2 regions of the Sphaerimonospora cavernae genome follow, and region 2 is predicted to be linked to the other one. Evidence: riboswitches for the same ligand, from Rfam matches in the RefSeq annotation. Region 2 holds a riboswitch; the other holds the start of a gene.

What was found. Region 2 has a riboswitch for S-adenosylmethionine ahead of ACFHYQ_RS05615 (aminotransferase class V-fold PLP-dependent enzyme). Riboswitches for the same ligand answer to the same signal wherever they lie in the genome.
Region 1: another riboswitch for S-adenosylmethionine. It lies ahead of thrC (threonine synthase); the one in region 2 lies ahead of ACFHYQ_RS05615 (aminotransferase class V-fold PLP-dependent enzyme).

Annotation. Positions count from the first base shown of each region.
Region 1 is NZ_JBHMQT010000055.1:129,988-145,213, reverse strand. Features, by position in the region: gene ACFHYQ_RS24710 (ABC transporter ATP-binding protein) at 1-259, shown strand, start outside; gene ACFHYQ_RS24705 (ABC transporter ATP-binding protein) at 243-1,259, shown strand; gene ACFHYQ_RS24700 (DUF3263 domain-containing protein) at 1,403-1,693, shown strand; gene otsB (trehalose-phosphatase) at 1,698-2,513, shown strand; gene ACFHYQ_RS24690 (AfsR/SARP family transcriptional regulator) at 2,583-5,840, opposite strand; gene ACFHYQ_RS24685 (response regulator transcription factor) at 6,159-6,467, shown strand; gene ACFHYQ_RS24680 (hypothetical protein) at 6,513-6,674, shown strand; gene ACFHYQ_RS24675 (thioredoxin domain-containing protein) at 6,760-7,308, shown strand; gene ACFHYQ_RS24670 (ABC transporter ATP-binding protein) at 7,308-9,086, shown strand; gene ACFHYQ_RS24665 (S26 family signal peptidase) at 9,083-9,553, shown strand; gene ACFHYQ_RS24660 (MauE/DoxX family redox-associated membrane protein) at 9,550-10,059, shown strand; gene ACFHYQ_RS24655 (alpha,alpha-trehalose-phosphate synthase (UDP-forming)) at 10,266-11,696, opposite strand; gene ACFHYQ_RS24650 (RNA polymerase sigma factor) at 11,735-12,286, shown strand; SAM riboswitch class I at 12,457-12,598, shown strand; gene thrC (threonine synthase) at 12,613-13,887, shown strand; gene ACFHYQ_RS24640 (MoaD/ThiS family protein) at 13,932-14,207, shown strand; gene ACFHYQ_RS24635 (cold-shock protein) at 14,465-14,665, shown strand; gene groL (chaperonin GroEL) at 15,038-15,226, shown strand, end outside.
Region 2 is NZ_JBHMQT010000006.1:217,623-232,848, forward strand. Features, by position in the region: gene ACFHYQ_RS05580 (ABC transporter substrate-binding protein) at 1-536, shown strand, start outside; gene ACFHYQ_RS05585 (amidase) at 626-2,083, opposite strand; gene ACFHYQ_RS05590 (oligopeptide/dipeptide ABC transporter ATP-binding protein) at 2,132-3,151, opposite strand; gene ACFHYQ_RS05595 (ABC transporter ATP-binding protein) at 3,151-4,287, opposite strand; gene ACFHYQ_RS05600 (ABC transporter permease) at 4,284-5,312, opposite strand; gene ACFHYQ_RS05605 (ABC transporter permease) at 5,305-6,258, opposite strand; gene ACFHYQ_RS05610 (pentapeptide repeat-containing protein) at 6,419-7,108, opposite strand; gene ACFHYQ_RS05615 (aminotransferase class V-fold PLP-dependent enzyme) at 7,175-8,515, opposite strand; SAM riboswitch class IV at 8,566-8,681, opposite strand; gene ACFHYQ_RS05620 (cytochrome P450) at 8,957-10,156, shown strand; gene ACFHYQ_RS05625 (SAM-dependent methyltransferase) at 10,146-11,123, opposite strand; gene ACFHYQ_RS05630 (Rossmann-like and DUF2520 domain-containing protein) at 11,282-12,172, shown strand; gene panC (pantoate--beta-alanine ligase) at 12,163-13,107, shown strand; gene ACFHYQ_RS05640 (L-aspartate oxidase) at 13,211-15,226, shown strand, end outside.

The DNA of each region.
Region 1 (15,226 bases), on a different contig from region 2:
CCGGAGCCCGGCGCACCCCTACTCGAAGGGCCTGCTGGAGTCGATCCCGAGGGTGGACCTCAAGGGGCAGGAGCTCTACGCCATCAAGGGAATGCCGCCGAACCTGCTCGAAATGCCGACAGGATGCGCGTTCCACCCCCGTTGTCCGTACCGGCGCGACAACTGCGTGACCGACGTGCCTCCGCTGCACCCGGTCGGCAGCGGCCGGGGCAGCGCCTGCCACTACTGGAGGGAGGTCCTCGATGGCGGCCACAGCTGAGCCCATCCTGGAAGTCCGCGACCTGGTCAAGCACTTCCCGCTGACCCACGGCATCGTGTTCAAGCGTCAGATCGGTGCGATCAAGGCCGTGGACGGCGTCTCCTTCGACCTGCACCGGGGTGAGACCCTGGGCGTCGTGGGCGAGTCGGGCTGCGGCAAGTCCACCCTGGCCAAGCTGCTGATGGCGCTTGAGCGGCCGACCTCCGGTTCGGTGCGGATCGACGGCAGGGACATCGGCCGCGCGAGGGGCGCGGAGCTCAAGCGCATGCGACGCAACGTCCAGATGGTGATGCAGGACCCCTACACGTCGCTGAACCCGCGCATGACGGTCGGCGACATCGTGGGGGAGCCATTCGAGATCCATTCCGATGTCGTCCCGCGGGGCGGACGTCGCAAGCGGGTGCAGGAACTGCTCGAGGTGGTGGGTCTCAACCCCGACCACATCAACCGCTATCCGCATCAGTTCTCCGGCGGTCAGCGTCAGCGCATCGGCATCGCCCGCGGACTGGCCCTCCAGCCTGACATCATCATCTGCGACGAGCCGGTCTCCGCGCTCGACGTGTCGATCCAGGCCCAGGTCATGAACCTGCTCGAGCGGCTGCAGAACGAGTTCAACCTGGCCTACATCTTCATTGCACACGACCTGTCGGTGGTGCGTCACATCTCCGACCGGGTCGCGGTGATGTATCTGGGCAAGATCGTCGAGGTCGGCCGCGACGCCGAGATCTACGACAGCCCGACCCATCCCTACACGCAGGCGCTGCTGTCGGCGGTGCCCGTGCCCGACCCGGAGGGGCGCGAGCACCGGCAGCGGATCATCCTGCAGGGCGACCCGCCCTCCCCGGCCAACCCGCCGTCCGGCTGCCGGTTCCGCACCCGCTGCTGGAAGGCGCAGGAGATCTGCGCCGAGCAGGAGCCCGCGCTGGAGACCCGGCCCGGCAGTTCGCACCCGAGTGCCTGCCACTTCGCGGAGGTCCACGACGTGGTCGGCAGTCACTAGCCGTACGGCCGCGCCGTACGGGATGCCGGTGCCCCGGGAGGATCGGGGGATTCGTCCGATCCTCCCGGGGCATTTCGCCGACCGGCGGTGTCAGAGACAGCCTTTAACATGAGGAGGGTCGGCGTCCGGCGGAGGAGGAGCGGATGGACATCGAACCGATCGATGACGACGATTTCGCCTTATCCGACCGGGACCGTCAGATCCTCGCCTTCGAGCGGCAGTGGTGGCGTTACGCCGGTGCGAAGGAGCAGGCGATCCGGGAGACGTTCGGTGTCTCCGCCACCCGCTACTACCAGTTACTCAGCGAGCTCATCGACCGGCCGCAGGCATTGGAGCACGACCCCATGCTGGTGAAGCGCCTGCGCCGGATGCGGGCCGGCCGCCGGCGTGACCGAGCCACCCGCCGCTTCGGGACGGGGCGTGAACCAGGATGAGGCCATGAAGCTCCCCACTCATGACGGCCTGTCCGCCATCCTCTCCGATCCCGCCGGAGCCGTGATCGGGCTCGACTTCGACGGCACCCTTTCCCCGATCGTGGCCGACCCTGCGGCGGCCGTCGTACACCCCGACGTCCCTGCTGTGCTCGCCGACCTGGCCGCCCTGGTCAACGCCGTCGTGATCGTCACGGGTCGTCCGCCGGGTACGGCTCTCGCGCTCGGCGCCACCCCTGCCGGGCCGTCCCTCGCCGACGTGCCCGGGCTCGTCATCCTCGGCCACTACGGCATGGAGCGGTGGGAGGCGGGCCAGATCACCGCGCCGCCTCCGCCGCCGGGGCTGGACCTGGTGCGGGCCGTGCTGTCCACCGTCATCGCCGGCATGGACGGCGTTCTGATCGAGGACAAGGACCGGGCGGTGGCGGTGCACACCCGCGGATGCCCCGATCCCGCGGCGGCCCTGGCCGTGCTGAGCCGCCCCATCGAGCGGCTGGCCGAGCAGGCCGGTCTGGTGGTCGAGCCGGGGCGTTTCGTGCTGGAGCTGCGGTCGCCCGGCATGGACAAGGGCCGCGCGCTGTCGGCGTTCCTCGCCGAGCGCGAGGCCAGGTCGGTCATGTTCGCCGGCGACGACCTCGGCGATCTCGCGGCGTTCGAGGCCGTCGAACATGCGGCCGTCCCGGGCGTACGGGTGTGCAGCGGGTCGGGCGAGGTCGCCGAGCTCGCGGCGCACACCGACATCGTGGTGGACGGCCCCGCCGGTGTCGTGACCTTCCTACGCGCCGTCGTCGACGCCCTCCACCGCGGAGACTTCGCCGGCTGAACACTCAGCGGCCGGGGAAGCGGTGCTCGGAGAAGGCGAAGGGCTCCCGATCGCCATGACGCGCCGGGATCAGACCACTGTGTCGAGCAGGTCGCGTACGGAGTCCGCCTCGGTGCTGCCGATCAGGGTGAAGAGGGCACCGGCCTCCCGCCAGGAAGCGATCGCCGCCGAGACGTCTCCGGTCCGCATCTGGGCCTGGCCAAGCGGGACGAGGGTTCTGGCGACCCCCAGCCGATGACCGGTGCCCCGGTGCAGGATCAGGGCGCGCTCAGCCAGCTCGATGGCCTTTCCGGGGTCATCGAGGAGGTAACCTGCCGCCAGCACCGTGAGCGCCTGACCCATCGGTATGGGGTAGCCGCAGCTCTCGGCGAGCCGGAACGCCTCCCACCCGTGGGTTCTGGCGAGTTCCGCCTGGCCGAGCGAATGGTGCGCGGTGGCGAGCCCCAGGAGGGCTCCGGTGACATGCTCCCGGCTGGAGATCTCGCGGGCGATCCGCAGCGCCTCGACGTGGTGATCGATCGCGTCGACATGCCCGCCGCGCTGCACCATGACGGATCCGAGGGTGATGAGGACTTCGGCCTCCACATAACGGTCATCGGTTTCCCTGATGAGGTTCAGGGCTCTGCGAGCGTGATCCACCGCTGCCTCGAAGCGGCCCGCATCGCGGTAGGCCGCCGCCAGATTGCTCAGGCAGATGGCCTGGCCGTTGATCCTGTCGGTGTCCCGGTAGATGCCCAGCGCCTCGGTGAGATGCCCGATCGCCTCATCGAGGTGTCCCATGAGTTGCAGCACATAGCCCATGTTGTTGAGGGCGATCGCCTGAGGGGCCGCGGCTCCGTTCTGGCGCAGCAATGTGAGGGCCTGGCGATGCCGTCGTACCGCATCCTCCAGTTGTCCCATGCTGGTGAACACTCCGCCGAGGTTGCCGAGATAGACCGCGGTCCGGGTCGGGTCGCCGATCTCGCCGTACTTCGAGATCGCACGGCTGATATGGGTGGCCGCCTCGGGGAGACGGCCGGCGTCGGCGAGGATGTTTCCGAGATTGCCCAGTGCCGTGGCCACGCCCTCATGCCATCCGACCTGTTCACTGAACTTCAGTGCGTGCGTGAGGTGATCGGTCGCCGTCGCGGTGTCGCCCCGGCAGTAGTGGGCCTGGGCGAGACTGTGATGGGCGGCCGCCTGTGCGAGGACATCTCCGGCGGCCTCCGCGGCGCCGAGTGCGGCTCGGGCGACGAGCAGCCACTCGGTGGTGTCGCTGCGTACCGCGAAATAGCCACGGATCGCGTCAGCCAGCAGTCCGGCCGGTTCGGTGACACCGAGCGTCCGCCCGCGGATGATCGCCGCCACCAGGTTCGCCCGCTCCGCGTCCAGCCAGGACAGGGCATCCGCGGTGTCGTTGAACACGGATGAATCGGCAGCCGGTACCGGAAGCCGTAGAAGCTGGGGAGCCAGGAGGCGTACCGCGGCGTCGACCCGATGCAGGTACCAGCCGTAGAGCCGACCGATGGCCGTCAGCCGCTCCGCTGGAGGATTGTCGGAAAGTGCTCGCTCGTGCGCGTACTCGCGCACCAGATCGTGCATTCGGAACCGGTCCGCACCATGATGCTCGACGAGATGTGCGCGGGAGAGCCGGCTCAGGCAGGCGGCGGCCCGGGTAGGGGTGGTGTCATCGAGCACGGCCGCGGCTTGTACGGAGAAGTCCGGGCCCGGATACAGTCCCAACAGGCGGAAGAGCCGATGGTCTTCCAGCGCGAGAGTCCGATAGGAGAGATCGATCGCGGACCGGACCGCCAGTTGGTGATCGCCTTCGACTGCCAGTGTCTCCAGTCGGCCCGCTCCTCGGAGCCTGCTCGCCAGCGCGGCGACCGAAAGCCGGGGATCGGCCGCCAGGTGCGCGGCGGCGATGCGTAGCGCCAGCGGTAGGTACCCGCACAGTCGGGACAGTTCGCTGAGTGCGGCCGGCTCCGTGGTGCGTCGGTCGTCTTCGACCAGTCGGGTGAGCAGGGCGTCGGCATCACTCGGGGAGAGAGTGCCGAGGGGCACCGTGCGTACGTCATGGGTGACGAGGAGACCGCGCAGATCGTCGCGACTGGTCACCAGCACCAGGCAGGTGGGCGAACCTGGAAGCAGGGGCCGCACCTGCTCGCTGGTGGCGGCGTTGTCCAGAATGATCAGCATCCGGCGACTGGCGAGAAGCGAGCGGAGAGTCGCCGCCTGCTCGTCCGGATCGAACGCGATCGCCTCCGGCTTGACTCCCAGCGTGACCAGGAAGCGTCGCAGCACCTGGCCGGACGTCATCCGCTCGTCCGTCGAGTAGCCACGCAGATCCACGTACAGTTGCCCGTCGGGGAAGTGGTCCAGCACTCTGTGCCCCCAGTGAACGGCGAGTGCTGTCTTCCCAACTCCTGCCGTCCCGGTGATCGCTGCGATCGACACGGTCGCCGAGCCCTCTTTTCGCCCCCCGAGTAGCAGGGAGTCCAGTGCCTCCAGGGACTTCGTGCGGCCGATGAAGCTGGCGATGCCGGAGGGCAGCTGGCGCGGCGTGGGGAAGGGCTGCCTTCGGGTGTTGCGGGCCGAGGCTTCCCCCGCGCGGTCCGCGGGATCCGCTGCCAGGATCGACTGATGAACCTGGGTGAGCTCGGGACCGGGTTCGATCCCGAGCTCGTCTCGGAGATACCGGCGCGTGTTCCGGTACTCCTCAAGCGCCTCGGCGGTACGGCCCACCCGGTGGAGGGCGAGCATCAGTTGCCCGCGCAACTGCTCCCAACCGGGGTGCTCGGCGGCGAGCCCACGTAGCTCGCCGATCAGCTCCCCGTGACGTCCCGACGAGAGATCGGCGCGGATGCGGTCGGTGAGGGCGGCGAGCCTTCTCTCTTCCAACGCGGCGCACTCGGCCAACTGCAGGTCGGGGTGGGTGCCGCCGAGCGCCGGTCCTCGCCACAGATTCAGCGCCGTTCTCAGGCGATCTGCCGACTCCAGGGCGTCACCGGCGGCCCAGGCCGCGCGTGACGCCTCGGTCTCGGAGATGAAAACGTCGAGGTCGGAGCCGCCGGGCTGGATTTCCAGCCGGTAACCCGCCGACGTACTCGACATCAAGGCGGGATCGGAAAGCAGACGACGTAGCGCCCACACGTGTTTGTGCAGCAGTCTCCGTCCGGTGGTCGGAACATCGGCCCCCCACAGCGCCGAGATCAGTCGTTCGGACGGGACCACGCGATTGGCGTTCAACACGAGGATGGCCAGGAGGCTGCGTTGTTTCACTCCGACGATCGGCACCGACCGCCCTTCGCGCCAGATGTCCACAGGACCTAAGATCCGGAACTCCATGCGCAGGCTGCCTCCTGTGATTGAGAACGCTTCGGGTCGCCGCGGTCTGCCGCCACCTTCTCACAGCGTGGTCTTCGTGGATCAGGGCCTGGTGGCGGAGAGATTCCGAAGATCGCCACAGCGACGGGAACAAGATCGAGACATGGGTTCGTCATGCTGGTCCCGTTCCGGGGGACGGCGGACCAACCGGCGCGTGAACGACCGCGCCGGTTGGTCCGCGGACGGCGCCGGAGGCCGCGGTGTTCACCCGGGCAGGCCGGTCCTCAGAGGGCCGGCTGGGATCAGGGATGGGATCGACCTAGCGAAAGGTGGGATGAATTGTCCGATGATTCGTTGTCAGAATTCGATGTCGAATCAGCACTCGCGCGGGTCACAGCTCTTTCTGAACGTGAGCGGGATGTACTGAGGCTGCTGGCCTACGGGCTCACGGACCGCCAGATAGCCGAGCGCCTCTCCATTTCTCAACGAACTGCCCGCGCTCACACTGCCAACATTCTCAGCAAGCTTCGAGTGACGGGCCGCATTCAGGCCGCACTGGTCGGGTTCACGGTGCACCGTGGATCGGAAATCGCCAATTGGCTGACTCGCCTAGGCGGAACGGCCAATAGCCAGGCCGCTTCCGGTTAGTTCACACTGGACGAAATGCCAACAGCGGGAAAGGGAGACGCTTCCATGCAGAAGGTTCTGGCACTGGGCGACCGGATTCTGTCGGCGATGGTTCCCAGCGCACGGGCGGCCGCCGCGGAGTGTGACTACATCAAATGCGCGGGCGGTAAGACGAAGCTGTGCTGCGTACAGCGCAACGGCTCGATCACCTGCGGTGCTTGCCGATAACAGGGACCGAGGCGTGCCGGCCTGTCCTCACCGGGCCGGCACGTCGTCACCATTCCATTGATCATGCCATTGAGGATGCCTGCTGATGTCATGGTATGTCGCCGCCCTGGTTCTACTCGGTGTGCTCTTCCTGGCGAACCTGCTGCTGACGGTCGCCGTGATCCGGCGGCTCAGGGAGCATTCGGAGTTGTTGCGGCAGTACGTGAGGCCCGGGATGTTCACCAAGTCGCCGGGCGACCCGATCGGCGAGTTCGAGGCGGTCACCACGACGGGTGAAGTCATATCGTCGAGTGAACTGCCCTCCACAGTCGTCGCCGCGTTCTTCGCGCCTGGTTGCGAATCATGCGAGGAGCAGATTCCGCAGTTGGCGGCCTATGCCGCCGGTTTTCCGCCGGACGGGCCCCGATTTTGGGCGGTCGTGTTCGATACCGGCGGAACCGAGGCTGTCCAGGAGAAGGTGGCGGCGCTGGCGGGCGCCGTACAGGTGATCACCGAGCCGCTGGGTGGCCCGGTGGCCAGGGCTTTCGGTGTTGACGCCGTGGTGCCGGCGTTCGTCGTGGCGGGTGACGCCGTCGTCCTGGAGACCAGGTCGCGGGTCGATCTGCTGTCGGAGCTCACCCCCGTGGCCGCCTGATGTCCCTGGCCGTCACACTGGCGTGGCGGTCCGGACCGCTGCGGTTGCTGAGCTACCTCCTGGCCACTCTGTGCTCGGCCGCCGTGCCGTTGAGCGTCGCCTGGCTGACCAAGTTGACGCTCGACAAGGTGGCGGCGGGCACTACCTGGCAGGAACTCGCCCCTCTGGCGGTCGGCCTGGCCCTCGTCGGGGTGATCTCCAGTCTCATGCCCGGCGTGCTGAAGTATGTCCGGTCAGCTCTGGAACGGGCGACCGGCCTGCTGGCGCAGGAGCGGCTGTTCGGCGCGGTCAACGGGTTCACCGGATTGGCACGCTTCGAGGATCCGGCGTTCCTGGATCGGCTGCAGCTCGCCCGACAGTCCGGAGGGATGACCCCGGGCCAGGTGGTCGACACCGGCCTGCAGTTGGTCCACGGTGTCGTGGTCGTCGGCGGCTTCCTGGCCGGGCTGTTCGTCATGAACCCGCTGATGGCCGGGATCGTCGTGGTCTCCGCGGTGCCCGTGCTGGTGTCGGAGATCTGGCTGTCCCGGTGGCGGGCCGAGATGATGTGGCAGATCGCGCCCATGCAGCGTTGGGAGATCTTCTACGGCATGCTGATGAGCGATGTCTCGGCCGCCAAGGAAATCCGGCTGTTCGGCCTGGGCGACTGGCTCCGGCATCGGATGCTGCGCGAGCGGCGCATGGTCAACCGAGCCCAGCAGCGGATGGACCGGCGCGAACTCGCCATGGAGGCGACCTTGTCGCCGCTGTCGGCCGTGGTGGCGGGCGCCGGTCTGCTCTGGGCGATAGCGGCGGCCGGCAGCGGACGGCTCACCATCGGCGACGTCTCCATGTTCGTCGCGGCGGTGGCCGGAGTGCAGACGGGCCTGGCCCAGATGGCGGGCAACGTGGCCGCGGCCCATCAGCAACTGTTGCTGTTCGCGCACTTCCAGGCGGTGCTCACCGCAGAGCAGGATCTTCCCGTCCCGAAGCGGCCGACTCGGCTTCAGCCGCTTCGGCACCGCATCGAATTGAAGGACGTCTGGTTCCGCTACTCACCCGACCACCCCTGGGTGCTCAAGGGGGTCGACCTCACCATCCGGTACGGCACCACCGTCGCGCTCGTCGGCCGGAACGGTGCGGGGAAGAGCACGTTGATCAAGCTCCTCGGCCGGTTCTACGATCCGACGCGCGGCGTCATCCTGTGGGATGGCGTCGACCTGCGTGACCTGGATCCCGCGGAGTTGCGGCGGCGGCTGGGCGTGCTGTTCCAGGACTTCATGCAGTACGACCTGACCGCGAGGGAGAACATCGGACTGGGTGACCTGGAGTTGATGGACGACCGGTCACGCGTGGAGCAGGCCGCGCGGGAGGCGGGTGTGCACGACACCCTGGCCGGGCTTCCGCGTGGTTACGACACCTCACTGACGCGCATCCTGCTTCCTGAAGATCAGGGGACCGGGGTGACGCTCTCCGGCGGTCAGTGGCAGCGGGTGGCCCTGTCCAGGGCATTGTTACGTGGTGACCGCGATCTACTGATCCTGGACGAGCCCAGTTCCGGATTGGACGCCGAGTCCGAACACGCCATCCACAGCAGACTGAGGACGCTTCGGCGAGGCCGTACCAGCGTGTTGATCTCCCACCGGCTCAGCGCGGTCCGGGACGCCGACCATCTCGTCGTGCTGGAGGCCGGGAAGGTGGTCGAACAGGGCACGCACGAAGAGTTGATGTCGGCCGGGGGCCGGTACGCGGAACTGTTCACCCTCCAGGCCTCCGGCTATCGGGAGCCGGTGGGATGAGCGTCCTTCTGGGGGTCGTCTTCGTGGCCGCGGTCGCCGGGTTGGTCGTACGACGATGCCTGCTGATCGTCGAAGTCGAGGGAGCCAGCATGAAACCCACACTCCATGACGGGGATCGGCTGCTGGTGATACGCCTTGGCGGACTCGCTCGTAGGGGACAGGTGGTGGTGCTCGACCGTGAGCGACCGGGGCGACCGGGGCGACGGAGCGGTGAGCCGCGCACCGGTGAGCCGCCGCCCGCGCCGCTGATCGTCAAACGGGTGGCGGGCGTCGCCGGGGACAGGATCTCCGCAGAACTCGCAGGACGGGCGAACCTGCCGGTGGGTGACCGGGTTCCAGCGGGCCACGTCGTCATCTTGGGTGACAATGCCGCGGCGAGCCTGGATTCCCGAAGCATGGGTTATGTTCCCGCTGAGCGAGTCGCGGGCGTGGTGGTTGGTCGGTTTCCGAAGGATGGCCGTTCTTGATCTATCTGGTGTTGGTCTCGCGGATGCTGCTGACGGCCGTTTTTGTGCTCTCGGCGCTCGGAAAGGTGCGAAACCTCGACGCCTTCGCCGAGGCGTTGGCCCAACTGAAAGAGGTGCCGAAGCGGCTGACCGGAAAAGTGGCGCTTCTCGTGGTCGCCGCTGAGATCACGGTTGCGCTCCTGCTCGTCGTCACTTCCCAGGCGGGCCTGATATCGGCCGCGGTCCTGCTTCTGGCCTTCACCACCGTCATCATGCGAGCGATCTCTCGTCGGCGCCGGGTCTCCTGTAACTGTTTCGGAAAGCAGGGCGCGAGCATCGGCGAACGTCATCTGGTGCGGAACGCTCTGCTGGTTCTCATCGCGCTGCTGGGAGCGGTCGGTGAGATGTTCTCATCGGGCTCATTCGATTTACCAGGAATCGCGATGGCCGGGACGGTGACGGCCGCGCTCACGATCCTCATCTACTTCTGGGATGAACTCGTGGACCTGGTGGTCCCTCTCCGCTGACGTGGAGCCGATGAGGTGGAGCCTCCCGCTTCCCGGCATCCGGCCGGACGGTACCCGCGTTCGTCGCCGTCACGTCCCGCCGCGGTCCCGTTCGACGCGGGCCAGGAACGGCAATTGAATTGAGCTTGGTTGAGAGACTGGGACCGGCGTGGGCGCCGGTGTCGGCACCCAGAGCCGGCCACGGTGTAGCCGCGATCCGCGAATCTTCAGCAGTGATCCAGAGCGGCGAGCTGATCGTCGAACCAGCGCCTCGGGGGGAACGCGGTCGCCGCCTCCCGTAGCCGGGCGCAGCGCCCGGCCCGATCCTCCTCGGGCAGCAGCAGCGCCTCGTGCAGTGCGGCCGCCGTACCGGAGACGTCGTAGGGGTTGACCAGCAGCGCGTCGGCGCCGAGCTCCGCCGCGGCGCCCGCCTCGCGGGAGAGCACGAGCGCGCACCGCCTGGACAGGATCGGTCCCTCCTTGGCGACCAGGTTCATGCCGTCCCTGATGGGGTTGACCAGCAGGACGTCGGCCAGCCGGTAGGCGGCCAATGATCGCGGATAGTCGTCGTGGACGTTGAGGATCAGCGGATCCCAGTCCTCGGTGGCGAACTCGTCGTCGATCTCCTTGGCGCACCGCTGCACGGCCGCCGTGTACTCGCGGTATTCAGGCAGGTCGTGCCGGGACGGGTAGGCGAAGGCCAGATGCACGACCTTGCCGTGCCACTCCGGATGCCCGGCCAGGAACTCCCGGTAGGCGGTGAGGCCGCGCACGATGTTCTTGGACAGCTCTGTCCGGTCGATGCGGACGATCAGCTTGCGGTCGCCGACCACGTCCTTGATCGCGGCGATGTGCGACTCGACGTCGGGCTCGGCGGCACGTGCCCGCAGCGCCTCGCCGTTCACGCCGAGCGGATGCACGCCGATGCGGACGGTCCGGCCGCCGAAGCTGACCGTACGGCTCTCGCGATCGACCCTGGCGCCGAGGAAGACGGCGCAGCAGTCCATGAACGCCTCGGCCCAGCGGGCGGTGAGGAAGCCGGCGTGGTCGGAGCCGAGGATCCCCGACAGCACCTCGACGGCGACGTCGTCGGGTAGCAGCGAGAAGTACTCCGGCGGCGCCCACGGCGTGTGGGAGAAGTGGGCGATCCGCAGGTCGGGCCGCTCGACGCGGAGCATCGCCGGGGCCAGCGTCAGGTGGTAGTCCTGCACCATCACGCGGGATCCGGGCCCGGCCTCCTCGGCGAGCGCGAGCGCGAAAGCGCCGTTGTACTCCCGGTAGGACTCCCACTCGCGGCGGAAGCGTATGCCGAACTGCGGCGTGAACGGCGTGTTGTAGAGCAGGTGGTTGACGAACCACAGGGTCGAGTTGGCCACGGCGTTGTAGGCCCGATGGAAGACCGCCGGCGGGATGTCGAGCATCCGGACCGGCCCGGCGTCGAACGCGCGGTCGAGTCGCCCGCCGGGCGCGAGTCGTACGGCACCGCGGTCGCCGTCGGACAGCGCGGCGCAGACCCACAGCAGGTCACCGTCCCTGGCCACCTCCGACAGCCCGGAGACCAGACCGCCACCGCCCCGGCGCATGGTGAGCGTGCCGTCGTCCGACATGGAGAACGACACCGGCCCCCGGTTGGAAGCGATCAGAACCTGGCTGCTCATGAATCAATAGGATGTCAAAAGGAGGGGCGGAAACGGCAATGGCAATGGACGAGACAACTGAGGATCTGGCCAGGGCGGCCGCCGGAGGCGATCATCGATCACTCGGCGAACTGCTCCGCCGGATCGAGCCCGACGTGCTGCGGCACTGCGAGCGACTTCTACCCTATCGTCAGGACGCCGAGGAGGCGTGCCAGGACACGCTGCTCGCCGTGGCGCGCAACATCGGCAGGTTCGAGGGCCGGGCCAAGTTCAGCACCTGGCTGCACATCGTGACCGTCAACTGCACGCGGACCACCTACCGCTCGCTGAAGCGGCGCGCGGCCGAGCAGGCGGAGGAACTACCCGAGCAGCGCCCCGATCCTCGGCGGGTCAGCGTCATCGCCGGATCGCGGCTCGATCTGCTCGACGCCATGGAGTCGCTGGAGGCGGACAAGCCCGATCTCGCTCAGGCGCTGGTGCTGCGCGACATCTGCCAACTCGATTACCTGGAGATCGCCGAGCAGCTCGGCATCCCGCTCGGCACCGCCAAATCGCGGATCCACCAGGCCCGCAAGTACGTGCAGTCGGCACTCGGCGACGCCTACGGGTGACCTGCTTGATACCGGGCTCGCGTACGGATGGTGGGACGATTTGTCTCGTCTATTGAGAAGCGGGACCGGATTCCGGGAACGCCGGGGTACAGTGCTTACGGACGTTCCCCCATGCCATTCGACGACTCGGGACACGACCTGGGACAACTGAACGTCCACACAACTGAACATGCTCATCCAGAGGGGTGGAGGGACCGGCCCTGCGAAGCCCCGGCAACCCTCCCGTGACCGAACTCGTGACCACGAGGCCCGGCCGGGACAGGGTGCCAATTCCGGGCTCGCGGTCAAGGTGGTCGCGAGCGAAGATGAGGGAAGGGCCTCGCTTCATGGCGCACACCAATGCCCCCGGTTCCAGCACCACGACCAGTTCTGAGTTCGGCCCCGCCACGGGTCTGTCCTGTCGCGAATGCGGCACCGTCTACGATTTGGGGCCGATCTTCGCCTGTGCCGAGTGTTTCGGGCCGCTCGAGGTGACGTACGACTTCGGCGATGTCCGCCGCGAGGACATCGAGTCGGGACCGACGAACATCTGGCGCTACCGGGCGCTTCTGCCGGTTCCCGCGGACGTGGCGGCCAAGCCCAATCTCCAACCCGGGTGGACCAAGCTGGTCAAGGCGGACAGGCTCGCGGCCGAGCTGGGGCTACGCTCGCTGCACATCAAGGATGACTCGGGCAACCCCACCCACTCCTTCAAGGATCGGGTCGTGGCGATCGCCCTCGAGGCGGCCAGAACCTTCGGTTTCCACACGCTCTCCTGCTCCTCCACCGGCAACCTGGCGGGCGCCGTCGGCGCCGCCGCCGCCCGTGCCGGCCTCGACTCCTGCGTGTTCATCCCCGCCGACCTCGAGGCGGCCAAGGTCACGATGGCCTCGGCGTACGGCGGCCGCCTCGTCGGCATCCAGGGCACCTATGACGAGGTCAACCGCTTCTGCTCCGAGCTGATCGGCGACGAGCTCGGCGAGAAGTGGGGCTTCGTCAACGTCAACCTCCGGCCTTACTACGCGGAGGGGTCCAAGACGCTCGCGTACGAGATCGCGGAGCAGCTCGGCTGGCGGTTGCCCGACCAGATCGTCATCCCGGTGGCCTCCGGTTCGCAGCTCACCAAGGTGGACAAGGGCTTCCGTGAGCTGATCAGGCTCGGCCTGGTGGAGGACCGTCCGTACCGGATCTTCGGCGCCCAGGCGGAGGGTTGCTCACCGGTCTCAAGGGCGTACAAGGCGGGGCACGACGTGGTGCAGCCGGTCAGGCCGGACACGATCGCCAAGTCGCTGGCGATCGGCAACCCGGCGGACGGGCCGTACGTGCTGGACATCGCGCGGCGCACGGGCGGTGCGGTGGAGGACGTCGACGACCACGAGGTGGTCGAGGCCATCCGTCTGCTGGCGCGGACCGAGGGCGTTTTCGCCGAGACCGCCGGCGGTGTGACGGTCGGCGTGCTGCGCAAGCTGGCGCGCGAAGGCAGGCTCGACCCGGACGCCGAGACCGTCGTACTCAACACGGGCGACGGGTTGAAGACGCTCGATGCGATCGCCGAGCAGGCCCGTCCGGCGGCCGTCATCCGGCCGTCTCTCGACGCGTTCCGTACGGCTTTCGCCAACTGACCGCGTTTCCCTGAGCCCACTTCCAATCACGAAAGCGAGTGAAAATGAGCGTTTCTGTACGGATTCCGACGATTCTGCGCACATACACGAATGGGGTCGCGGAGGTGTCCGGAGAAGGTGCGACGCTTCGCGAGGTCCTGCAGAAGCTGGATGCGGACTACCCGGGCATCGGAGGTCGAATCTTGGACGAAACGGGCAAAATACGGCGTTTTGTCAATGTCTATGTCGGGGAAGAGGATGTCCGATTTGCCGAGGGGTTGGACACCTCCACGCCGGACGGCGCGCAGATCTCGGTGATCCCGGCAGTCGCGGGCGGCTGAGCCTCTCCGCACCTAGAGGGCGCCTGACCTGGGCATTTGTCATCGCCCAAGTCGGGCGCTACCTGTCAAATGGTGCAATTATCAACTATCGCCCACTAAAGTGAATATTCCCTGATCCTGCGTTGAGCGAACACCTCGTAGTAGTTTGCGGATTTACTCTGTTGTCCGATGCCTTGACACGGGTATCGTCGAGGACGATCGACGAAAACCGGGGGCTTCTTGGGTGTGGTCCCCCGCCCAGCAAGAGGAGTCGGAAAGTGGCGCAGGGCACCGTCAAATGGTTTAACGCGGACAAGGGCTACGGCTTCATCGCGGTAGACGGTGGTAAGGACGTGTTCGTTCATTACTCGGCGATCCTGATGGACGGCTACAAGTCGCTTGAGCAGGGGCAGCGGGTGGAGTTCGACATCACGCAGGGACAGAAGGGTCCGCAGGCGGAGGCCGTCCGGGCCGTCTGATCTTGGGTGTGTTCGGCACGTCATGTCCTGCCCCGCGTGGGACGGCGTTGCCGAACACGCCCTTGTCGCTCGACCATCGCGAGGCCCGGTTCGCTCCTGGCGAAGCCGGGCCTTCGTCGTTTCTCGATGCTGTGTCAGGGGCGTGTCAGCGGAGTCTTCGCTGGTCAGCGCGTTGGACACGCCCTGGGTCAGGATGGCCTGCGCTTGCACTCGCAGGGGTAGAGTGCTAAATACATGGTTGGCACTCTGAGGTCGAGAGTGACAACAACAGGATCGAGACGATGGGGTCCCCGAAGGGAGAGCGGGCCCATGCCGTCGCGGGCGTCGGCTCGGTCCAGTGGAAGCCACCCTGCTACTGGGAGGTCTAGCCTGATGGCAGCCAAGATGATCGCGTTTGACGAGGACGCCCGGCGCGGTCTCGAGCGCGGTATGAACCAGCTCGCCGACGCCGTGAAGGTGACCCTCGGCCCCAAGGGCCGCAACGTCGTGCTGGAGAAGAAGTGGGGAGCCCCCACGATCACCAACGATGGTGTCTCGATCGCCAAGGAGATCGAGCTCGAG
Region 2 (15,226 bases):
CCGACCCCGAGAAGGCCAAGAGCCTCCTCCAGGCCGCCATGGCGGACGGATTCGACGGGGAGATCAGCTACTCCCACTCGACGGACGCGTCCTCGCAGGCCGCCGCGGTCGCGATCAAGGCCGTGCTGGAGGCGGTCGGTTTCAAGGTGACCCTCGTGCCGCTGCGCACGGTCGCCGACCAGGTGCAGAAGCTGTACGTCGACCACGACTACGACCTCGCGGTGGCCGGTACGACGATCCCCGACGAGGATCCTTACTCCCGGCTGTCGGGTGTCCTGGGCAGCGAGTCCCCCTCGAACACCTCGGGTTACTCCAACCCGGAGATGGACAAGCTGCTGGGAGAGCTTCAGGCCGCTCCCGGTCCCAAGGACGGCAAGGCGGTCCTGGCCAAGATCGAGGAGCTCTGGAAGAAGGAGGTGCCCGGCATCGGCATCGAGATCGGCGGCACCTTCCAGGCCTGGCAGAAGAACGTGCACGGGCTGATCCCCACCAGCGAGACGATGTTCCTCTACAGCAAGGCGTGGAAGAGCGAGTAACCCGCATCGCCCGCTCAACCGCGCGGACCGCGAGGACCGCCATCCGGGTGGGGATGGCGGTCTTCGCCGTCAACCGAGCGATCCAGTCGTTACTTCGCGTAACCGGATGCCTGGTAGCCGGCTGCCTCGTAGCCGGGTGCCAGGCGACGCCACGGCGACGCCTGCTCCAGTTGGGCGGCCAGTGAGAGAAGCAGCTCCTCGCCTCCCAGGTCCGCGGCGAACTGCACCCCCAGTGGCATGCCCCGCCGGTCGGCGGCGAGCGGAAGGGACATGGCCGGCATGCCGGTGACGTTGAACGGGCTGGTCCAGCAGGAGAACAGCGGGGCGGACTCGTACATCGTCTCGGCACGGCCGGTGTCCAACACGCCGTGCTCGGGCGTCGGTCGCGCGAGGGTCGGGGTGAGCAGGACGTCGAAGGTGTCGAATTTCGTGCCGAGCTTCCAGCCGATCTCCTGGACCCCGCGCATGGCCCGGGTCACGTCGGTGCCGCTGAGCCGCCGGTACTGCTCCAGCAGGAAATGAGTGAACGGCTCGAGGTCGTCGTCGCGCAGTTCGCGTCCCAGGAAGGCCAGCCAGTCGTCGATCGCCACCACGAGTTCGGTGCCCATGGCCGTCGCCGAGGTTATCGCGGCTTCGGCGTAGTCGAATCCGCAGTCGGTCTCGGTCACCTCGTGGCCGAGTCGCTCGCAGAGCGCCGCGACGCGCTCGACCGCCGTGACACACTCGGCGTCCGTTTCCGGGCCGTTGGTCTGCTTGACGGCCATGCCGATGCGCAGCCTGCCAGGATCCCGCCTGGTGGCGTCGAGGAAGCTGGTGCGCGGAGCCGGTGCCGAGAATGCCTCACCCTTCATCGGCCCGGCCGCGATGTCGAGCAGCAGCGCGCTGTCGCGCACGGTGGTGGTGAGCGCGTGGTTCACCGACACGGGACCGGCGAGAGTCCCGGGGTCGGGGAAGCTGGTGACGCGGCCGCGGCTCGGTTTCAGCCCGAACAGGCCGCACATGGCCGCCGGGATGCGGATCGACCCGCCGCCGTCGCTGGCGTGCGCGACCGGCACCATGCCCCCGGCCACGGCCGCAGCGGAACCTCCACTCGACCCGCCGGGTGAGAAGCCTCGCCGGTGGGGATTGTGGGTCGGGCCGAACAGGGCGGGCTCGGTGCTCGCGTTCAGGCCGAGCTCGGGGGTGTTGGTGGTGCCGAGCACGACCATTCCGGCCTGACGGTAGCGGCGGACGAGTTCGCTGTCGTGCTCGGGCACGTAGTCCGCGAACAACCGGCTGCCGCTGGTGCTCGGCAGTCCGGCGACATCGGCGCCGAGGTTCTTGATGAGAACGGGCACGCCGGTCAGCGGACCCTCGGGCAGGCCCGCCCTGACCTCATCGAGTGCTTCCTCAAACCGGAAGCCCACGACCGCGTTGAGTGCCGGGTTGTGCTTCTCGATGCGGGCGATGGCGTCCTCGACGGCCTCCCTCGCGCTGATCTCACCGGAGCGGATGGCGGCCGCGAGGGCGACGGCATCGCGCGGTGAATCAGCAGAGCCTTCCAACATGGCGTTCCTTTCGTTCGGTGGCGTGCCGCCTGGCCGTACCGGGCTCTTTCAGGCCGTGGGGACGTGTGCCGCGTCGACGTGGTGACAGGCGACGAAGTGGCCGGGGCCGAGTCCGCGAAGCACCGGTTCCTCGGCGGCGCACCGATCGGTGGCCAGCGGACATCGCGTGCGGAACCGGCAACCCGAGGGCGGGTCGAGCGGCGAGGGTAGCTCTGTGGCGGGCTGCGTCTGCCGCGATCCGCTCTCGGTCGCCTCGGATATTTCGGACATCTCGGGCACCGAGGCGAGGAGGAGCCGGGTGTAGGGGTGGACGGCGCGGGTGTCGAGGTGCGCCGACGGCAGGACCTCGCAGGTCTTGCCGAGATAGAGCACCATCACCCGGTCGCTGATGTTCTTGACCACGGCGACGTCATGGGCGATGAACACCAGGCTGAGCAGGTGGCTGCGTTTGCTTCGCTCCAGCAGATTCAGGATCTGCGCCTGCACCGAGACGTCGAGGCTGGCGACCGGCTCATCGCAGATCAGCACGGACGGCTTCAGCATCAGGGCCCGCGCGATGCAGACCCGCTGGCACTGCCCGCCGGACAGCTCATGCGGCCGACGGTTCCACACCACCTCGGGTTCCAGACCGACCGCGTGCAGCGCCTCCCGGATCAGCCGGTCCTCATCTTCGCCCTCGTGCCCCCAGATGGAAAGCCCTTCGGCGACCAGGTCCCTGACTCTGCGCCGCGGATTCAACGAGGAGACCGGGTCCTGCATGATCATTTGCATCTTGGCCCGGGCCCGTCGGAGCTCGCGGGACCTGAGGCGGGTGAGTTCCGAACCGTGCAGCAGTACGGATCCCGAGGTCGGCGGGGGCATCTGCATGAAGGCGCGTCCGGCGCTGGACTTACCGCAGCCGGACTCACCGAGGATGCCCAACGTCTCCCCCGCGAGCAGGTCGAGGTTCAGCCCGGAGACGGCGTGCACCTTCTGCCGCCGCCCGACGGGGAACTCCACCACCAGGTCCCGGACCGACAGGACCGGCTGCTCAGACTCCCGCATATGTACGGTGCCGCTGCCTGCCATCAGTCGTCTCCCCTGTTCATCGAGCCGGCGTCCCTCGAGTCGGCGTCCCTCGGGCCGGCGTCCCTCGAGTCGGCCTTCGGCGTGGGTAGCAGAGGCGCGTGGCAGGCCACGCTGTGGCGCGCGTCGTACGCCAGCGGCTCGTGCGGCGGCGGAGCCTCCTCGCGGCAGCGCTCAAACGCGTGAACGCATCGAGGCGCGAAGCGGCAGCCGGGCGGCGGCGCCGACATGTCGGGCGGGTTGCCGTCGATCACCCGCAACTCGGCGTGCGGTTCGTTCGACAGCCGCGGGATCGAGCCGATGAGCGCGTCGGTGTAGGGGTGGAGCGGATGCTCGAACACGGTGGCCGTGGCGGCGGTCTCGGCGATCCGTCCCGCGTACATCACCGCCACCCGGTCCGTGCGACCCGCGATCACGCCGAGGTCGTGGCTGATCAGAATCGTCGCCATTTCCAGGCGCTCCGCCAGCGTGCCCAGCAGGTCGAGGATCTGCTTCTGCACCGTGACGTCGAGCGCCGTCGTCGGTTCGTCCGCGATCAGCAGCTTCGGGGAGCAGGCCAGCGCCAGGGCGATCACCACTCGTTGGCGCATGCCGCCCGAGAGTTCGTGCGGGAACTGTCTCACCCGGCGGCGAGGCTCCGGGATGCCCACCTGTACGAGTAGCTCGATCGCGCGGTCGGTGGCCGCTCCGCGACGGAGCCCGAGGTGCAGACGGAGGGTTTCGGTGAGATGGGTGCCGATCCGCTTCGTCGGGTTCAACGACGTCATCGGGTCCTGGAACACCATGGCGACCTCGGGCCCCCAGAGCCGTCGGCGCTCGCCGGGAGCGAGCGCGTGGACGTCGCGGCCACCTATCCGCACCGTTCCCCGGACCTCGGTGGCCGGGCCGGCGGAGATCAACCCCATGATGGTGCGGCCCAGCACGGACTTGCCCGAACCGGACTCGCCGACGATCCCGATCGTCTCGCCCGCGGACAGTCGCAACGAGACACCGTCGACGGCGCGTACCGCGCCCCGCGGGGTGTGAAAGGTGGTGCGCAGGTCGTCCACTTCGAGAAGCGGCGTGGCGGTCGACCCCACGGTCACGGGCGGCTCCACGGTCACGGGCGGCTCCGGGGACATGGGCGGCTCCGGGGTCACGAGGCGGCGCTCCTGGGGTTCCAGCGCTTCTGCGCCTTCTCGCCGAGTACGTTGAACGCGAAGACGGTCAGGAACAGGAAGGCTCCGGGCACCAGCACCATGGACGGGTGCTTCTGGAGGACCCCGCCCTGCGCTTCGGCGATCATGTTCCCCCAGGTGGGCTCGGGCGGCCGGACGCCGAGGCCGAGGAAGCTCAGCGACGCCTCCGCGACGATGAGACCCGAGATGACCACGACCGCCATCGACAGCAGCGGCGGCAACACGTTCGGCACCAGTTCTCTGGCCATGATCCGTAGGCGACCGGCTCCCATGGCCTCCGCCGCGAACACGAACTCGCGTTGCCGGAAGGAAATGGTGTTGGCACGGGCGAGGCGGATCATGCTCGGCACGGTGAGCAGCGACAGGACCAGCACCATGTTCCGGATGCTGGGTTCCAGCAGGGTGGACAGCGCGATGAGCAGGATCAGCGGGGGTACGGCCAGAAGCGCGTTCGTGAGCACACCGATGACGCTTTCCACCCCCCGTCGGTAGTAGCCCGCGATCACTCCGATCGCGCCTCCGAGAACCGTGCCGATGGTGACCGCGAGCAGGGACACGGCCAGTGAGGTGCGGGCGCCGTACAGGCACCGGGCGAGCATGTCGAGACCGGCGCCGTTGGTGCCCAACGGATGGTCGTAGTAGCGCAACGGCTCCAGGTAGACCGGCTCCAGGAGCGTGGCGGCCACGTCCCGGTGCTCTTTCAGCGGAAGGGCCGGCGCCAGCACCGCGGCGACGATCAGTACGGACAGCCAGGCCAGGCAGACCCAGGGCAGGAGGTCCACCCGCTGCCGCCGTAGTCCCCAGACCAGCCGTGACACACCGGAGAAGGCAGTCACCACCCCCGCGAGCGCCAGGAGCACGCGGACGGCCACGATGAGCGGGGCGACAAGCCCGAGGGCGAGCAGGAATACGCCGACGGCCGTCAGCCCGGCCCCGAGGCTGATCAGCCGGCGCCGGGGGATCATGGTGGTGGTCTCCCTAGGCATGAACACGACGCGTCCTCGGGTCAAGGAATCCGTAGGCGAGGTCGATACCGATGTTGACGAGCACGTACGCCGCGGCGATGAGCAAGGTGGCCCCCTGCACCATGGGGAAGTCGCCCTGGTTGGCCGCGTTGACCACGAGTGACCCCATGCCCGGAAGGGCGAACAGGTTTTCGACGATGACGGTGCTGCCGATGAGGCTGCCGAAGCTCAGGCCGAGCAGCGTGAGCAACGAGAACGACGACGGCCGCAGTGCGTCGCCGACGAGGACACGCCACCGCGGCATGCCCCTCGCCCGCGCGGCGAGCACGAAGTCTTCGCGCAGGGTGACGACGAGGTCGCCGCGGAGGATGCGGGTGAACACCGCCGCCTCCGACAGCGCGATGACGACCGCCGGGAGCAGGGCGTGGTGCAGGTTGCCGGTGATGCTTTCCGAGATCCTGACCCACTGGCCTCGGGGGAACCACCCGAGGCCGTTGACCAGCACCATGATGAGCAGGAGACCGGACAGGAAGGACGGGACGGACAGGACGGCGAACGTCGAGGCGCCGATGGCCCGGTCGACGAGGCCGCCCTCGCGCGCCGCGGACCACATGGCCAGCGGGATGGCCAACGCCATCGCCAGCAGCAGTCCCAGGATCGCGAGTTCGGCGCTGACGGGAAGGGCCGCGAGCACCCGGTCGATCACGGCCGACCTCGGCGGCACTATGGAGTGACCCAGATCGCCGGTGAGCGCTCCTCCCAGCCAATCCAGGTAGCGGCTGAGGATCGGCTGGTCGAGGCCGAGTTCGGTACGGAGCGCGGCGTAGTCCTCCGGTGGGTGCCCCTCGCCGAGGATGGCGACGGCGGGATCGCCGGGGATCAGAGAGACGAGGAGGAAGACTCCGAAGCTGACCAGGGCGAGCACGACGACCAGCTCGCCCAAGCGGAGCAGAAGCTTGCGAGTCACCGGGCTCCTTGGGGTGTTCGCTGTGGATGCCTCAGATGTGCGGCCGGTTGAACGCGCAGGCTAGGGCCCGTGAGCGGCGTCACATGCCCGTTGTCCCGCTCATCGGGATCAACGGGCGGTGTCCCCTCCAGAGACGTGAGAACGGTGGGCGCGCCGCTTCTCAGTCGTCGCTCACGGTGACGCCCAGGAGGTGGGCGAACGCCGGGGCGAGCTCCATCAGTTGGAGGCCGCTGATGGTCGCGCCGCGCATGGCGTCGTACCCGTCCGCGATGCCCAGCGCGGTGGCGCCGCGCAGATCGACCTCGGTCATCCGCGCCTTGTCGAACCGCACCCTTTCCAGGCTGGAGCCGGGGAAGGTGACGCCGTTCAGCGTGGCACCGGCGAAGTCCACGTCGCGCAGCGTGCAGTCCACGAACGACACCTCACGCAACGCCGCGACGCGGAGGTTGACCGAGTCGAGTTTGCACCGGTGGAACACCACGCCACGCATCCGGCAGTCCGGCATCGCCGTACCGGCGAGCACGCTCGCGATGATCTCGGCGTCCGCCAAGGAGGTCTCGGTGAGGTCGCCGCCCACCCACCGCACGGTGTTCAGCCACACGTCGCTGAACCGGGCGCGCCGGTAGCGCCCGCCGGTGAACGTCACCGACGTGAACGCCGACTCCATGAAACGGGCGTCGCGGGCGTCCTCCTCCTCGAACTCCTGCCCGTCGAACAGGACCGTGTCGTAGTCACCACTCTGGGTCAGCCGACCGCTGAACGGCTCGAGGTACCTCGCGTACGGCAGCGCGGCCAGTTCACGAGGCTCCGGGTAGGCGTGTTCACGGTGCTGTCCACGGGGCTTCGGCATCGCTCCAACCTATAAGGGGCGGCCGACAACTCATCGTCGGGCGGTGTTCGCCGGAGCAGGGCCGGCTCAGCGAGCGGCGATCTCCCGTAGGGCCTCGATGAGGCGGTCGACGTGCTCCGCTGTGGAGCCGATGCCGATCGACGCCCGGATCGCCCCGGTCGCGCCGTCTGCGCATCCGCCGTCCGCACCGCCTTTCCCGGCGGTATCGCCCGAGGCCGAGAGGAGATGCCGGACGAACGGGTGGGCGCAGAACTTGCCGTCCCTGACGCCGATGCCGTGCTCGGCCGCCAGCGTCTCCGCGACCTCGCGGGCGTCCCGGCCGGTCACGGTGAACGACACGATGCCGACACGCGGGTGGTCGGGGCCCCACAGCGACAGCTCACGTACGCCCTCGATCGTGGCGAGTCCGGCGCGCAGGCGGGCGAGCAGCCGCTTCTCCTCCCGGATGAGCCGCTTCCAGCCGGTGGCGTTCAGCGCGTCGCAGGCGGCGGCCAGCGCGACCGCGCCCAGCACGTTTGGGGTGCCCGCCTCGTGCCTGGCCTCGGGGTCGTCGCTCCACTCGAGAACCTCGGGGGCGTCGCCGACGGTGCGCACCGCGCCCCCGCCCCGCAGGTACGGCTCGGCCCGCGCGAGCCAGTCCGGCCGGCCGATCAGCGCCCCGGCCCCGAACGGGGCGTAGAGCTTGTGCCCGGAGAACGCGACGTAGTCGAGGTCGAGCGCGGTCAGGTTGAGCCGCCGGTGCGGGACGAGCTGGGCGGCGTCGACGGCGATGCGGGCGCCGTACCGGTGGGCGATGTGGGCCAGGCCCGCGATGGGCCACAGTTCGCCGGTGACGTTGGAGGCGGCGGTGACGACCAGCAGCGCCGGACCCTCGATCGACGCGAGCGCCTCGTCGGCCGCCCGGACCGCCTCGCCGGGAAACGCCGGCGGCGCGAGCCGTACGGCACGCGACCAGGGCAGCAGGGAGGCGTGGTGCTCGGAGTCGAACACCACGACCGTGGTGCCCTCGGGCAGGCAGCGGGCCAGCAGGTTCATCGCGTCGGTCGTGTTGCGCGTGAAGATCAGCGCGTCGTCGGGCCGGGCGCCGACGAAGGCCCGCACGCTGTGCCTGGCCTGCTCGTACCGCGCCGTCGTGAGCTGCGAGGCGTACCCGGCCCCCCGGTGGACGCTCGAGTAGGCCGGGAGCGCGGCGGCGACGGCGGCGCTCACCGGCTCGAGACAGGGCGCGCTGGCCGCGTAGTCCAGATTGGCGTACGGCACGAGCCTGCCGCCCTTGACGGGCACCCGCAGGTCGGCGCCCAGCACGGCCGGGATCTCACGGGAGCCGGCGGAAACGGAGACGGCGGCGCAATCACCGGCAGTGTGGTCACCGGCAGTGGGGGTGAGGATGCTGAGAACAGCGGACAACGCCAGGCCTCCTTGGAGTCGAGGACCCCGACCACGGCGTCGTACGGCGGAGCCCGCGCTTGTCCGGCACACCTCGTGCCGAACCCGGTCCTCACCCGGGGCACCCCGCCGCGGACGCGAGGGTTGCCGGCCAGCGAGCCGGGGCTTGGCGCTGACACTCATGACCTGATCCGCACTATAACCCACCGTCACCTATCGCCACCAAGCCCCCCTCCTCCCCCCCAGCCCAGCCCACCCCCCACCCCCCCCGCCGTGATCTTGCGAATACTCGCAGGGTGGGCCTCCGACCTGGCCGTCTTCACTGCGTGATCTTGTAGAAGCTCGCAGGGATGACCTCCCACCTGCGCTTTCGTTCTTCGTGATCTTGCGCGTGAGAGAGACGTGGATACGTTGATGGTCCAGGGATAGGAGGTGCCCGGTTGGATGCGTATGGTGTGCATTGTGAAGTTTGATCCCTGGAATCCCGAGTTCATCGCTCACCCGTACGACGCCTATCGTCACCTGCGCGAGAACGACCCCGTCGGCTTCTTCGAGCCGACCGGACAGTGGCTGATCGCCCGCCATGCCGACGTGAACGCACTGCTGCGCGACCGGCGGCTGGGCCGGTCCTATCTCCACATGGCCACCCATGAGGAGTTCGGCAGGCAGCCCGAGCCGGAGTTCCAGGAGCCGTTCTGGCGGGTCATCCGCGCCGGGATGCTGGATGTCGAGCCGCCGGTCCACACCCGGCTGCGCCGCCTGGTGTCCAAGGCCTTCACCCCTCGGATGGTCGAGTCGCTCCGCCCCCGCGTACGGAAGATCGCGATGGAGTTGACCGAGGGACTGGTCGAGCGAGGCGGCGGCGACCTGCTGGCCGAGGTGGCCGAACCGCTGCCGGTGACCGTGATCGCCGAGATGCTCGGTGTGCCGGAGGCCGACCGGCACCTGCTGCGGCCGTGGTCGGCGGACATCTGCGGGATGTACGAGCTCAGCCCCTCGCTGGAGGCACAGCACACGGCGGTGCGGGCGGCCCAGGAGTTCGCCGAATACCTGCGTGACCTCGCCCGGATACGCCGGGACCGGCCGGGCGACGACATGATCTCCGCGCTGGCCCAGGTCGTGGACGACGGGGACCGGCTCACCGAGGACGAGCTGGTCGGCACCTGTGTGCTGCTGCTCAACGCCGGGCACGAGGCGACGGTCAACGCGACCGGCAGCGGGTGGTGGGCGCTGTTCCGTAACCCGGGTGAACTGGAGCGCCTGCGTGCCGACCCCGGTCTGATGCCGACCGCCGTCGAGGAGTTGCTGCGCTGGGACACCCCGGCGCAGATGTTCGAGCGGTGGGTGCTGGAGGACATCGAGGTCGGCGGGGTGACGATCCCTCGCGGGGTCGAGGTGGCGCTGCTGTTCGGCTCGGCCAACCGGGACCCGGAGGTCTTCGCCGACCCCGATCGCCTCGACATCGGCCGGGTCGACAATCCGCACATCTCGTTCGGAGCCGGCATTCACTTCTGTCTCGGCGCGCCGCTCGCGCGGATCGAGATGGCGGAGTCGTTCGGTGCCCTCCTGCGGCTGGCTCCCGGGCTGGCGCTCGCCGAGGAGCCCGCCTGGAAGCCCAACTACATCATCCGTGGTCTGGAGTCGCTCAAGGTCACCGTTTGATCTGGCTCAGCCAGCCGAAGCGGCCGAGGCCCGTGCGGTCGATCAGCTCGGCCTCCTCGGCCGCCCGGCCGAGCGCCCGTACGTAGCCGAGCGGATCGGCGGAGGCGAGCTCGATCGGCGGTCGGGCACCGGTGACCCCGAGATCGCGCAGCGCGGCCCGCTGGGTGGTCAGCGTCGTGGCAGTGGCGCCGGCCCGCTCACCCGCCGCCGCGCACGCGTCCAGCGCGACGTGCGCGGTGATGTCGCACGACCCGTCCGGTACGGCCGGCACCACCGAGCCGTCCCGGTAGGCCGTGATGCTGCCGAGGGGGGGACGGGCGCCGGCGTGGTGGGCGTAGTCGACGGCGACGGCCGTACCGCGCCCGAGCCGTACGATCACCGAGGCCCAGGCCTCGTCGCGTGGGCGGCCGATCTCCGCACGCAGCCCGTCGACATCGTCCAGATCGTTCAGCGGCCACCAGCGTTCCAGCCAGGCGAGATCCTCGGGGGCCGGAGGCGGGCCGAGGCGTTCGGCGCCGGTCTCGGGATCGACCAGCACGAGGCGCGGGCCCGACGGGGTCTGCTCGACGATGTCCACCGGGACGTTGTCCAGCCACTCGTTGGCGACGGCCAGCCCTTCGATGCGGTCGGGTACGGCATCGGCCCAGGAGATCCGTGCGTCCAGGTCCGCGGGTCGCGAGGAGAGGTCGACGGCGGTGATCCGCAGTCGCTCGGCCAGACTCGGAGGCGCGGACGCCAGGATGCGGGCGGGCAGCAGGCCGTCACCGCTGCCGACGTCGACGAGATCGAGCACGTCGGGACGGCCGAGGTCCGCGTCGACCCGGTCGATCAGACGGAGCAGGGCCCCGGCGAAGGCCGCGGACACGTGCACGGAGGTCCGGAAATGCCGACCGGGCCGTTCCCTCAGATAGAAGCCCTCGTCACCGTAGAGCGCGCGCCGCGTGGCCGCGCGCCAGGTCAACCACACACGCCTCACGTTACCCAGCGCGCCGAAGATGGCGAAAAGTAATCACCTTCGTACTCGTGGCTCAACATGCCGCAGGGGGAAGTGGGACAAAATCTAACCATAGGGCAGGGCCGGGCAGGCCCGCCCGGCGACGCTACCCTGAGCCGTGGGGAGGCCTCATGGACACTAGCGACCGCCCTGCGCGGCTTGCCGTGGGAGTGCTCGGCGCGGGACGGGTGGGTTCGGTGCTGGGCGCCGCGCTCCGGCTCGCCGGACACCGGGTGGTGGCCGCGAGCGGAGTTTCCGACATGTCCCGGCGGCAGGCGGCGGACCGGCTCGGCGTGGGGTTGAGCAGGCCCGAGGAGGTGATCCGGCAGGCCGAGCTCGTACTGCTGACCGTGCCGGACGACGTGCTCCCAGAGCTGGTCGCCGGCCTCGCCGCCACCGGTGCGGACCTGCGCGGCAAGCTGCTCGTCCACGCCAGCGGCGCGTACGGCCTGGCCGTGCTGGACCCGGCGGCCGAGATGGGCGCGGTGCCGCTGGCACTGCATCCGGTGATGACGTTCACCGGCCGCGATGACGATCTCACCAAGCTCAACGGGTGCTCCTTCGGGGTGACCGCACCGCTGATGCTGCGTCCGGTGGCCGAGGCGCTCGTGATCGAGATGGGCGGTGAGCCCGTCTGGATCGCGGAGCAGGATCGTGCCCTCTATCACGCCGCCCTGGCCGGTGCCGCGAACCACATGATCACGCTGATCGCGGAGTCGCAGGAACTGCTCTCGAAGATCGGCGTCGAGCATCCGGGGAGGATGCTCGGCCCGCTGCTCGGCGCCGCGCTGGACAACGTGCTGCGCCTGGGCATCGGCGGGCTGACCGGGCCGGTGGTGCGTGGCGACGCCGGCACGGTCCGCAAGCACGTCGACGCGCTCATCCTGGCCGCCCCCGAGGCCGCTGACGCCTATGTGGCCCTCGCTAGGCTCACCGCGGACCGGGCGCTGGCCGCCGGGCTGCTGAAGCCCGAGGCGGCCGAGCGCCTCCTGGACGCGCTGGGAGGAAACATATGGACCTGACCGTGGCGGGCGACCGGACGGAACTCGCCAAGGCGCTGGAGGCACTCGCCGGCGGCCACGGTGAGGGCCGAACCGGAGGCCGAACCGAGGGCCGCGGTGCGGGCAGGGTCGCCCTGGTCCCCACAATGGGGGCGCTGCACGAGGGCCATCGGTCGCTGATCCGGCTGGCGCACGAGCACGCCGATCACGTGGTGGTGAGTGTGTTCGTCAATCCCCTCCAGTTCGCCCCAGGTGAGGATTTTTCCCGGTATCCCCGGACATTCGAGGCGGACCTGGCGGCATGCGCGGAGGAGAACGTCTCGGTGGTCTTCGCACCGGCGGCCGGCGACCTCTACCTCCCGGACCGCCAGGTCGGGGTGTCGTCCGGCCACATGGGCACGATCGTCGAGGGCGCCCACCGGCCGGGCCACTTCGACGGCATGCTGACCGTCGTGCTCAAGCTGTTCAACCTGGTCAGGCCGGACGTGGCGGTCTTCGGGCAGAAGGACGCCCAGCAGCTCGCGCTCATCCGCCGCATGGTCGCCGACCTCGATGTGCCCGTCTCCGTCGTCGCCGGGCCGACCCTGCGCGAGCCCGACGGCCTCGCACTGTCCAGTCGCAACCGCTATCTCTCCCCCGAGGACCGGACCACCGCCCTCGCCCTGTCGCGTGCGCTCCAGGAGGGCGCACGGTGCGGCACGCCGAAGGAGATCCTCCGCGCGGCCCGTGCCGTACTGGACCGTGCCGTACAGGACCGTGCCGTACAGGACCGTGCCGTGCCGGATGGGGCGACCCGGGCGCGGCCGCCCCTCGTGCTCGACTATCTGGTGCTGGCCGATCCCGCCACGTTCGCCGAGGTCGGCGATGACCACCGAGGTGAGGCCGTGCTCGCGGTGGCCGCCCGGGTCGGCACCACCCGCCTGATCGACAACGTGGTCGTACGGCTTCCCGACTGATCGGGCACAGCTGATCGGGCACGGCTGATCGAAACGGGCGGGGCGGGGACGCATCACCACGACCGGGGCGTTATCGTCATAGTGACGAAAGGGGAACCCCCGCATGGTGGCGATTCCGAGGAAGCTCACTGCCCCCGCTCCCGGATGGAGCGTGTACGCCGACGCCGTGGTCGTCGGGTCAGGGATCGCGGGCCTCACCGTGGCTCTGCGGTACACCGAGCTGACCCCCGCGGGGCGAGTGCTCGTCGTCACCAAGGACGTGCTCTCCGCCGGGTCCACCCGCTGGGCCCAGGGCGGCATCGCCGCGGTCCTCGACCCCGAGGACACCCCCGATGAGCACCTGAACGACACGCTCGTCGCCGGCGTCGGGCTCTGCGACGAGGACGCCGTACGGATCCTCGTCACGGAGGGCCCCGACGCGCTCAAGCGGCTCATCGACCACGGTGCCAGCTTCGACCGGGGCGTCGACGGGCAGCTTCAGCTCACCCGCGAGGGTGGCCACCGGCGCAACCGCATCGTTCACGCGGGCGGCGACGCGACCGGAGCAGAGGTGCAGCGCGCGCTGGTCGAGGCCGTGCTCGCCGAGCCCAGGATCGAGGTGATCGAGCACGCGCTCGCCCTCAACGTGCTGCTCGACGCCGCCGGCCGCGCGCGGGGGGTCACCCTCCACGTCATGGGTGAGGGCGCCAGGGACGGCGTGGGCGCGGTGCGCACCGGGGCCGTGATCCTGGCCAGCGGCGGCATGGGCCAGATCTACGCCGCGACGACGAACCCGCCCGTCTCCACCGGCGACGGCGTCGCGCTCGCCCTCCGGGCCGGAGCTGTGGTACGCGATCTGGAGTTCGTGCAGTTCCACCCGACCGTGCTGTGGCTCGGCGAGGGTTCGACGGGCCAGCAGCCCCTCGTCTCCGAGGCGGTCAGGGGCGAGGGCGCGGTGCTCGTGGACGCGTCCGGCGATCGGTTCATGCACGGCGTCCACGAACTGGCCGATCTCGCACCACGTGACGTGGTGGCCAAGGCCATCACCAGGAAGATGCGCGAGACCGGCGTCGATCACGTCTATTTGGACGCCCGCCACTTCGGCGAGGAGAAGTGGCGGGCCAGGTTCCCCACGATCCTGGCGGTCTGCCGCGAGCACGGAATCGATCCGGTCACACAGCCGATCCCGGTGGCGCCCGCGGCCCACTACGCGAGCGGCGGCGTGCGGACCGACCTGTCCGGCCGCACCAGCGTTCCCGGGCTGTACGCCTGCGGAGAGGTCGCCTGCACCGGCGTACACGGCGCGAACCGGCTCGCCTCCAACTCCCTGCTGGAGGGGCTCGTCTTCGCCGAGCGCATCGCCTGCGACCTGGCGGCACGTGACCCGGGCGGCCGGGATTCGGCCGAGCCGGCCGAGCCGGGCGAGCATGATGACCGCCCCGACGGGCTGGTTGATCCGCGTACCCGTGCCAGGATCCAGAGCCACATGAGCCGCGGGGCCGGCGTGTTGCGCAGTGCGGGCAGCCTCGCCGAGGTGGCCCGCGCACTCGGGGACGCCAGGTGGACGCCCGTCGCGGTCGAGCCGTGCACCGAGTCGTGGGAGGCGACCAATCTCCTGACGGTGGCGTCCGCCCTGGTGGCCGCCGCCGCGGGCCGTGAGGAGACCCGTGGCTCGCACTGGCGTGAGGATCACCCCGACCGCGACGACGACCGTTGGCGGGCGCACATCGACATCGCCCTGGGAGCGAAAGGACTGACCATGCGGCACGCGCCCCACGCCGAGCAACCGGAGCAAGCACTGCGACCGGAGCAGCAGGCACAGCTGGAGCGGGAGGACCCGCTCTGGGCCGAGCTCGCCGGGCTCGGCATCGACCCGGACGGGCTGCTCCGCCTCGTGCGCACCGCGCTCGCCGAGGACCTCGCGGGCGGCCAGGACGTGACCTCGGCCGCCACCATCCCGGCCGGGCAGACGGCGGTGGCCGACGTGGTCGCGCGCAAGGAGGGCGTGGTGGCCGGTCTGCCGGTCGTCGAGGCCGTCTTCCGCTGTGCCGACTCAGGCTTCCGTCACGCCGACCCAGGCTTCCGCAGGGCCGCCGAGCCGGTGACGATCGAACGGCACGTGGCCGACGGCGATCGGGTC